One region of the Luteimonas composti genome, then DNA from elsewhere that is predicted to be linked to it. Evidence: riboswitches for the same ligand, from Rfam matches in the RefSeq annotation. Region 1 holds a riboswitch; the other holds the start of a gene.
The links. Region 1 has a riboswitch for cobalamin ahead of ACFQ2D_RS05125 (ribonucleoside-diphosphate reductase subunit alpha). Riboswitches for the same ligand answer to the same signal wherever they lie in the genome.
Positions count from the first base shown of each region.

Region 2: it holds a riboswitch for cobalamin, as region 1 does, so the genes downstream of both, ACFQ2D_RS06355 (TonB-dependent receptor domain-containing protein) here and ACFQ2D_RS05125 (ribonucleoside-diphosphate reductase subunit alpha) in region 1, are expected to answer to the same signal.

Region 1 is NZ_JBHTKU010000002.1:94,430-98,749, forward strand. It holds gene ACFQ2D_RS05125 (ribonucleoside-diphosphate reductase subunit alpha) at 1-2,029, opposite strand, end outside; cobalamin riboswitch at 2,198-2,427, opposite strand; gene zapE (cell division protein ZapE) at 2,543-3,709, opposite strand; gene ACFQ2D_RS05135 (alpha/beta hydrolase) at 3,702-4,320, opposite strand, start outside.
Region 2 is NZ_JBHTKU010000002.1:380,070-384,389, forward strand. It holds gene ACFQ2D_RS06355 (TonB-dependent receptor domain-containing protein) at 1-1,828, opposite strand, end outside; cobalamin riboswitch at 1,942-2,169, opposite strand; gene ACFQ2D_RS06360 (TfoX/Sxy family protein) at 2,221-2,598, opposite strand; gene ACFQ2D_RS06365 (GAF domain-containing protein) at 2,595-3,077, opposite strand; gene ACFQ2D_RS06370 (TMEM175 family protein) at 3,121-3,885, shown strand; gene bioD (dethiobiotin synthase) at 3,882-4,320, shown strand, end outside.

The sequences.
Region 1 (4,320 bases):
GGTCGCGGAAGTAGGCGCCGGTGTGCCAGTCGCTGCCGGTGAACGCCGGATAGGTGCCTTTTTCCTTCGCCAGTTCCATGCTGGCCTGGATGGTCAGGAAGTTGATCCGCTCGTACAGCGCATCGCTGAAGCCTTCGGCCTCGGGATCGTTCCAGTGGATGCCCTTGAGCGCCAGCAGGTGGTGCCAGCCGAACGTGCCCAGCCCGATCGCGCGGTACTTGCGGTTGGTGATGGTCGCCTGCGGCACCGGGAGCGCGTTGAGCTCGATCACGTTGTCGAGCATGCGCACCTGGATCGGAATCAGCCGCTCCAGAACGTCGGTGATCAGGTCGCCCTGGCCATCCTGCGGGACGACGGCGCGGCCGAGGTTGATCGAGGACAGGTTGCAGACCACGAAATCGCCGGCCTGCTTCGTGGTCACGATCTGGTTGCCGGAGATGATTTCCTGCATGAGCCGGGTCGGGCTCATGTTCTGCAGGATCTCGGTGCACAGGTTTGACGAGTACACCATGCCGGCGTGCCTGTTCGGGTTCTTCCGGTTGACCTCGTCTCGGTAGAACATGAACGGGTTGCCGGTCTCCAGCTGCGAGACCATGATCCGCTTGAACAGGTCGATCGCCTTGACGGTCCTGCGCGGGATGCGTTCGTCGGCGACGACTTCCTCGTACCTTGCCCGGAAGCTGCCCGCGCCCCGCGTTTCGTCGTAGAAGTCCTGCAGGTACCAGCCCTTCACCCGCTTCACCTCGTACGGGCAGAACAGGTACCAGTCGCCGCGGCGCTCCACCGCCTCCATGAACAGGTCGGGGATGCAGACCGAGGTGAACACGTCGTGCGCGCGCAGGCGCTGGTCGCCGTTGTTGAGGCGCAGGTCGAGGAAGGCCTCGATGTCGCGGTGCCAGATGTCCAGGTACACCGCCACCGCGCCCTTGCGCTGGCCGAGCTGGTCCACCGACACCGCGGTGTTGTTGAGCTGCTTGATCCACGGCACCACGCCGCCGGAGGAGTTGGGCACGCCGCGGATCGGCGCGCCGGCGGCGCGCACGTAGCCGAGGTAGGCGCCCACGCCGCCGCCGCCCTTGGACACGCGGGCGATGTCGGTGTTGGAGTCGTAGATGCCCTGCAGCGAATCGTCGACGGTGTCGATGAAGCAGCTCGACAGCTGGCCGCCCACCTTGCCCGCGTTCTGCAGGGTCGGCGTGGCCACCGTCATGAACAGGTTCGAGAGCGCCCAGTAGGCCTCGCCCACCAGCTGCATGCGGCGCTCGCGCGGGCGTTCGTCCTGCATCAGGTACAGGGCGATGGTCAGCCAGCGCTCCTGCGGCAGCTCGTAGACATTGCGCGCGTGGTCGGTGGCCAGGTAGCGCGTGGCCAGCAGGTACAGGCCGTTGTACGCGAACAGCCGGTCGCGATCCGGATCGATCATGCGCGCGGCGTCCTGCAGCTCCTCCTTGGAGTAGGCGCGCAGGATGTCGTTGGAATAGATGTTGCGGTCGGCCAGCGATTCCTGCAGGCCGACGTAGGAGCCGTACTTCTGCTCGACGTCGTAGAAGCGGTTGCGGCTGGCGCGCTTGTACAGCCGGTGCAGGTACAGGCGCGCGGCGAACAGCTCCCATTCCGGCGCGGCCACGTCGACCCGGGCCTCGGCCTCGCGGATCAGGTGGTCGGTGAGGTCGTCGGCGCTGAGCGCCTCCTTGCGCTCGACGAAGCCCAGCACGCTGCGCTTGTAGTCGGTGACGTCGAGCGCGGGGAACTCGGCATGGACGCGGTCGATGGCACGCTCAAGCCGGGCGCGGTCGAACGGCATGCGGCGGTTGCCGGCTTCCTTGGTGATCCAGGTGTCGACGCACTGGCCGGTGGCCGCGTCGGCCCCGGGCGTGGCGTCGGCCCGCGGGGTGGGGATCGTGTCGCCGCCGTCGGCGCCGTCCGATGGCGCGCGGGCGGCATCGGCGGGCTCGCCGGGCGTCGTCGCCCGGTTCCGGCCCGCGCTGGCGGTGGCGACGGTGTCTGGGGTGTCGTGGATCTGGGGCATGCGTCCTCCGCGGTGTCGCACGACCGGCCTGTCCCTCGCAGGCGGGCGTGGCGTTGGAGGCAGGGTGGACAAGCGGCGTCGCAGAACCCGGGACGGCGCAGGGCGCGGCCCGGACTGCTCCACCAGCCATCTCCCCCCGGAGATTCCGCGGCCGGCACCGCGCGGCGTGCATGCGCGCGGCTGTCGGCAGGTCTTCGGACTCCCGGGTCCGGAACGCCTGGGGCGTCCACCTCCCCCGCCGCTTCCCGGAGCGCAGGCTCCAGTGCTGGTGGCGGGTTCGTTCCCGGTTACCGCTGCGGGGCAGTGCCGGACTGGCCGCGTCGCGATGGACGGGCGTCACCGGGCTTCCCTTTTCATCCCCGCGCCAGGCGCGGAGAACCGACGGCCACAAGATAGTGGGGTCCCCGGGTGCGGTCAACCGAAAATGTAGTGGCCTGCGCCGCCGGCCTGACGTCGGCGCCATGCGCCCGCGGATGTCCTTCGCGCGGGCGCGGATCCGGCCGTCCGGCGCCCTCAGCCGCCGCGGTGCTCGGCCGCCAGGTACTCCGCGCCCTGCATCTCGACCAGGCGCGAGGCGGTGCGCTCGAACGCGCCCGCCAGCCGCTCGCCCGCGTACAGCGCATGCGCGGGCGCGGCGGCGGTACAGACCAGGTTGACCTGGCTGTCGTAGAGCTCGTCGACCAGGTGCACGAACCGCCGCGCCGCGTCGTTGCGGGACTCGTCGAACACCGGGATGCCGCCCAGCAGCAGGGTATGGAACTCGCGCGCGATCTCGATGTAGTCGGTCGTGCCGCGCGGGCCTTCGCACAGGGCCGCGAAATCGAACCAGGCCATGTCCTTGCAGCGCGCGCGCACCGGGATGCGGCGACCGTCGATCTCGATGCCGGCGTCGCGATGCGCATCGTCGCCGCCGAGTTCGCGCCAGCGCGTGTCCAGCCAGGCGTCGGACTGCGCGTCCAGCGGCGCGCGGTACACCGGCGAGCGGGTCAGCGCACGCAGCCGGTAGTCGGTGTCGCTGTCCAGGTACACGACCTGGCAGTGGCGCTGCAGCAGCTCGATCGCCGGCAGGAAGCGCGCGCGCTGCAGGCCGTCCCGGTACAGGTCGGGCGGGTCGACGTTGGAGGTGGTCACCAGCACGATGCCCTCGGCGAACATGCGCTCGAGCAGCCGCGCCAGGATCATCGCGTCGCCGATGTCGTTGACGAAGAACTCGTCCAGCACCAGCACGCGCATCTGCCGGCGCCAGTCGTGCACGATCGTCGCCAGCGGGTCGCGCTCGCCGCCGTGGGCGCGCAGCTGCGCGTGCACGCTGCGCATGAAGCGGTGGAAGTGGGTGCGGCGCTTGCCGGCGGGGCCGCGCGCGGGGGCGCGCTGCGGCAGCGCGCCGCTGGCCAGGCTGGCGCCGCGGACCTCGGGCAGGGGCAGGCCGGCGTAGAACAGATCGACCAGGAAGGTCTTGCCGCGGCCCACGCCACCCCACAGGTACAGGCCCTGCGGCACCTCGGCGCGCTGGCCGAGCAGGCGCGCGAACATGCCCCGCGGCTCCGGCTGCAGCAGTGCCGCGTGGATGCGGTCCAGCGCCCGCAGCGCCTCGCGCTGGGCGGGATCATCGCCCCACTCGCCGCGTTCGACGCCGGCCAGGTAGCGCGCCGACGGCGGTGCCGCGTCCGGCTCAGACATCGGCGGGCGGCAGGTAGGCGCGTACGCCGTGGCGGATCGCGCCGCGCAGGTCGATCAGCTTGCGGTGGAAGAAGTGGCTGGTGTCGGGCATGCGCACCAGTTCGGCCTGGGCGCCGCTGCGCTCCAGCCAGTCGTACACCGCCTGCGGATCGACGATCTCGTCGGCCTCGCCCTGGATCACCAGCCAGGGCATGGTGGGCAGGTCGATGGCCTGGAAGTCCCAGCGCCCCGCCGGCGGCGCGATCGAGATCAGCAGCCCCGGCTGCAGTTCGGCCGCCGCGCGCAGCGAGACATAGGCGCCGAAGCTGAAGCCAGCCAGCCACAGCGCATGGCCGGGCCGCTGCGCGCGCACCCAGGCCGCGATCGCGCGCAGGTCGTCCAGCTCGCCGTCGCCGTTGTCGAACTCGCCTTGCGACTGGCCGGTGCCGCGGAAGTTGAAGCGCACCGTGGTGGCGCCCGACTCGCGCAGGGCGCGCGCGGCCATGGTCACCACCTTGTTGTGCATGGTGCCGCCCTCGGTCGGGAGCGGATGGCAGACGATGGCCACCAGCGGCAGGGCGGGGGCGTCGCCCTCGGGCGGATCGACGGCCACCTCCAGCGCGCCGGCGGGG
Region 2 (4,320 bases), 290 kb from region 1:
ACTCGCGGCCGGGCTGGTAGTACCAGGCCACGGTCTCGTATTCGCGGTCGAACACGTTGCTGGCGCGCGCGAGCAGGGTCCAGTCGCGGTGGAAGGCGTACTCCAGGCGCAGGTCGGTGGTGGCATGGCCGCCGAGGCGGACGCTGTTGGCGGCATCGTCGTAGCGCGCGCCGGCGCCGTTGACGGTGATGCCGGCGCGCAGCGGGCCGAATTCGCGGTCGAGCCCGATCCGGCCGGTATTGCGCGCGCGCCGCGCGAGCACCCGGTCGTGGTTGGCGCCGCCGCTGCGGTCGCGCGGATCCGCATGGCTGAGCTGCAGCGACACATCGATCCCGGCCAGCGTGGTATCGAAGCCGAACTCGGCCCCGCGGATGCGCGCCTGGTCGATATTGCTCCCCACCCCGAGGAAGTCCGGCGGCGGGTAGACGAACACAATCAGGTCGTCGATGCGGCTTTCGAACACGTCCAGCGACCAGCGGTGGCTGGCGGTGGCGCGCGACAGGCCGAGGTTGAGGCTGCGCGAGGTCTCCGGCTGCAGCCACGGGCTTTCCGAGCCGGGGTAGTAAAGATCGTTGAACGTGGGCGCCTTGAACCCGGTGGCCGCGTTGGCCGACAGGCGCAGGCCGCTGGCCAGCGTCGTGCCCCAGCCCAGGCTGCCGGTGAGGTGGTTGCCGAACTGCGCGTTGTCGTCGTTGCGCACGCTGGCCTGCAGCCGCTGCGCGCCGAGCTTGCCGTCGTAGCCGACGAAGACGCCGGTGTTGTCGCGCGCGTCGACGGTATAGGGCATGAGGCTGTCGACGCGGTCGCGCTGGTGGTCGATGCCGGTGGTGAGCAGGTGGCCGGCGCGCAACTCCAGGTCGGCCTGCAGGGAGGCGCTGTCGCGACGGGTGAGGAAGGCGCTGCGCAGTTCCTGGCCCTGGTAGTCGTCGGAGCGGTCCTGGTTGCGCCCCAGCGCCGCGCTGAGCTCAAGCCGGCCCTGGCGTGGGGCGTGGCGCAGGCGCAGGCCCGAGACCTGCTGGCGGACGCGGGAGCGGTTGGTCCAGGAACCGTCGAAGGCGTTCTCGCCATCGGCCTGCAGGAAACTGCCGTCGAGCTCCGTCGCCTCGCCCAGCTGCGCGCCGCCGCGCAGGCCGATCGACACGTTGCGGTAGCCGTCGTCGTCGGGTTCGTCGGCGAAACAGCCCTGGAACAGCGCGCCCGAGCCGCGGCAGGCATTGAAGCCATCGGTGGAATCGTAGGCGCCATGCACGCCCAGCCAGCCGCGCTCGCCGCGCAGGTCGAAGCCGGCGCTGGCCTCGCGCGCGCCGTGGCTGCCCGCGCCCACGGTGAACTGCGGCGACAGCCCGCGCGCCTGCGCGCGGCGCGTGAACACCTGCACCACGCCGCCGATCGCCTCGGAGCCGTACAGGCTCGACCGCGGGCCGCGGATGATCTCGATGCGCTCGATCTGCGCCAGCGGCAGGTCCTGGAACGCAGCCATGCCGGCGGTGGCGGAGTTCATCTTGATGCCGTCCACCAGCACCAGCACGTGGTCGGATTCGGCGCCGCGCAGGTACAGGCTGCTGAGCTTGCCGCGTCCGCCGGTGTTGCCCACGTCGACGCCGGCACGGCCGCGCAGCAGCTCGATCAGGTCGCGCGCCTGGCTGCGTTCGATCTGGTCGCGGTCGAGCACCTCGGCCGGCAGCAGGCTTTCGGCCAGCCGCACCTCGGTGCGGGTGCCGGTCACCAGCACCTCGTCGAGATCGGTGGCCTGCGGCGTCGCGACGGCAGGCGGGGACGCGGCCAGCACGGCGGCCACGGACAGGCGGATCAGGTTCGGGTTCGACATTTCAAGAAGCTCCATCGCGCGCCCCGCGCGCCTTGCTGGCGTGGAGTCGCGAGGGAGGGAGCAGGCGGACGGCACGCGGCGGCGTACGGCACGCCGCGACGCCCTCCGCATCGCAACCTGTGGACCCCGGGGCCGGTCTCCGGACTCGCGAGCCGAGGCCTAGGCCTCGACCGCCGCGCCTTCCCGTGCCGGAGCACAGTGGCGGATGCGGCGGTCGTACTCGCTTACCGTTGCGGGGGCAGTGCCGGAATGGCCGCGTCGCAAGCGACGCCGGCGTCACCGGCTTCCCGTTTCAGCCCTTGGACGAACGTCCGCGGGCCACCCTGGAGCAGGCGGCATTGTACGGGAGCGCGGGCAGGCGGGGGTGGACCGGTTGTCCAACCCGCGAAGCGTCAGTCGCGCTCGTCGCCCGTGGGCTCGTCGAGGAAGCCGAACGAGGCGGCCGGGCCTTCGTCCTGGTGGTGGGTGGTGGTGACCGGCGCCGCCGCCGGACGGCCGCGCGGGGCGGGCAGCTCGGCGGTGGCCGCTTCGACCGCGGCCACCAGTTCGGCGCGCCGCGCCTCGGGCACGTCCTGCCAGTGGCAGTCCTGCATCGCGCCTTCCAGCGCGTAGAGCATGTTCAGGCTGGGCTTGAAGCCGGCGCGCTTGACGCGCATGAAGGCGTCCACCGGCCCGGCGGCGATCAGGTCCTCGCTGGTTCGAAGGCCGACCTGGCGCAGCCAGGCGGCGGATTTCGGACCGATGTTGCGCATCTTCAACGGTGCATTCATGGCAGCGATTGGACGTAGATGCGGGCGATGGCTTCCAGCCCCTCCTGGTCCTGAACGTCGAAACGCGCCGGGTCCGGACTGTCCAGGTCGAACACGCCGACCAGCGCGCCGTCCTTCACCAGCGGCACCACCAGCTCCGAGCGGGACGCGGCGTCGCAGGCGATATGGCCGGGGAAGGCATGCACGTCCTCCACGCGCTGGGTCTGGCGGCTGCTGGCGGCCGCGCCGCAAACGCCCCGGTCCAGCGGGATCCGCACGCAGGCGGGCAGGCCCTGGAAGGGTCCGACCACCAGTTCGGTGCCGTCGAAGAAGTAGAAGCCCACCCAGTTAAGCCGCGGCAGTGCGTGGTAGACCAGCGCGGACAGGTTGGCGGCGTTGGCGATGCGGTCTGGTTCGCCGTGCAGCAGGGCACGCGCCTGTTCGGCGAGCTGGGCATACTGCTGCGGCTTGTCGCCGCTTACACTGGCTGCAGTGAACATCGGGGCAGTGTAGCAGCGCGCCCCGCGCGCTCCCGGAGGGTGGATGGACCAGATGCAGCAGCTCCCGCGCGATGCGGCCGGATTCCGGCTGCGCGGCGCGCAGGTCACGCGGCTGGAAACCTTCGTCGACGCGGCCTTCGCCTTCTCGATCACCCTGCTGGTGATCGTCACCAGCGACCTGCCGCAGACCGCCGCAGAACTGATCGACGCGCTGCGCAGGGTGCCCACCTTCATCGCCTGTTTCGCGGTGCTGATGATGTTCTGGGCCGCGCACAACCGCTGGAGCCGGCGGCTCGGGCTGGAAGACGCCACCGCCACCGTGCTCAGCCTGGCGCTGGTGCTGGCGGTGATGGTGTACGTGTATCCGCTGCGGATGGTGGCCTCGAGCTTCCTGTCGCTGCTCACCGGGGGCTGGCTGCCCAGCGAACTCGGTTTCGACCCCCGGCGCGCGATGCGCGACCTGCAGGCCACCTTCCTGGTCTACAGCCTCGGTTTCGGCATGCTGGCCTGGCTGCTGTGGCGGCTCAACGCGCATGCGTTGCAGCTGGCGGACGCGCTGGGCCTGGACGCCAACGAGCGCCACCTGCTGCGCACCGAGGTAGGCTCGCACGCGATCCTCGCCGGTGTGTCGCTGGCCGCCCTGGTGCTGGCACTGCTGCTGTACTGGCGCGATCCGGCGCTGCGGGGCCCGCTGCGCGTGCTGGCCGGACTGCCGATGTGGTGCTACGCCACGCTCGGGCTGTGGATGCCGTGGTACCACGTGCGGCGCGAACGCCAGCGGCTGGCGCTGCAACGGGACCGCCCGTGAGCACCGCCTGGTTCATCACCGGTACCGACACCGGCGTGGGCAAGACCTTCGCGTCGGTGGCCCTGCTGCACGCGCTGCGTGCGCGGGGCCTGCGCGCGGTCGGCATGAAGCCGGTCGCCAGCGGCTGCGAGCGCACGGCCGATGGCTGGCGCAACGAGGACGCGCTGGCGCTGCGGGCCGCGAGCGTGCCGCAACCCGACTATGCCGACGTCAATCCGTTCGCGCTGCCGGCCGCGACCGCGCCGCAGCTGGCGGCGTGCGATGCGGGGGTGGAGGTCGCGCTGCCGCCCCTGCTCGCGGCGTTCGCGCGGCTGGCCGCCAGCGCCGATGCGGTGGTGGTGGAGGGCGCCGGCGGCTGGCTGGCGCCGATGGGCGACGGCCTGGAACAGTCGGCGATGGCCCATGCCGTCGGAGGGCAGGTGCTCCTGGTGGTGG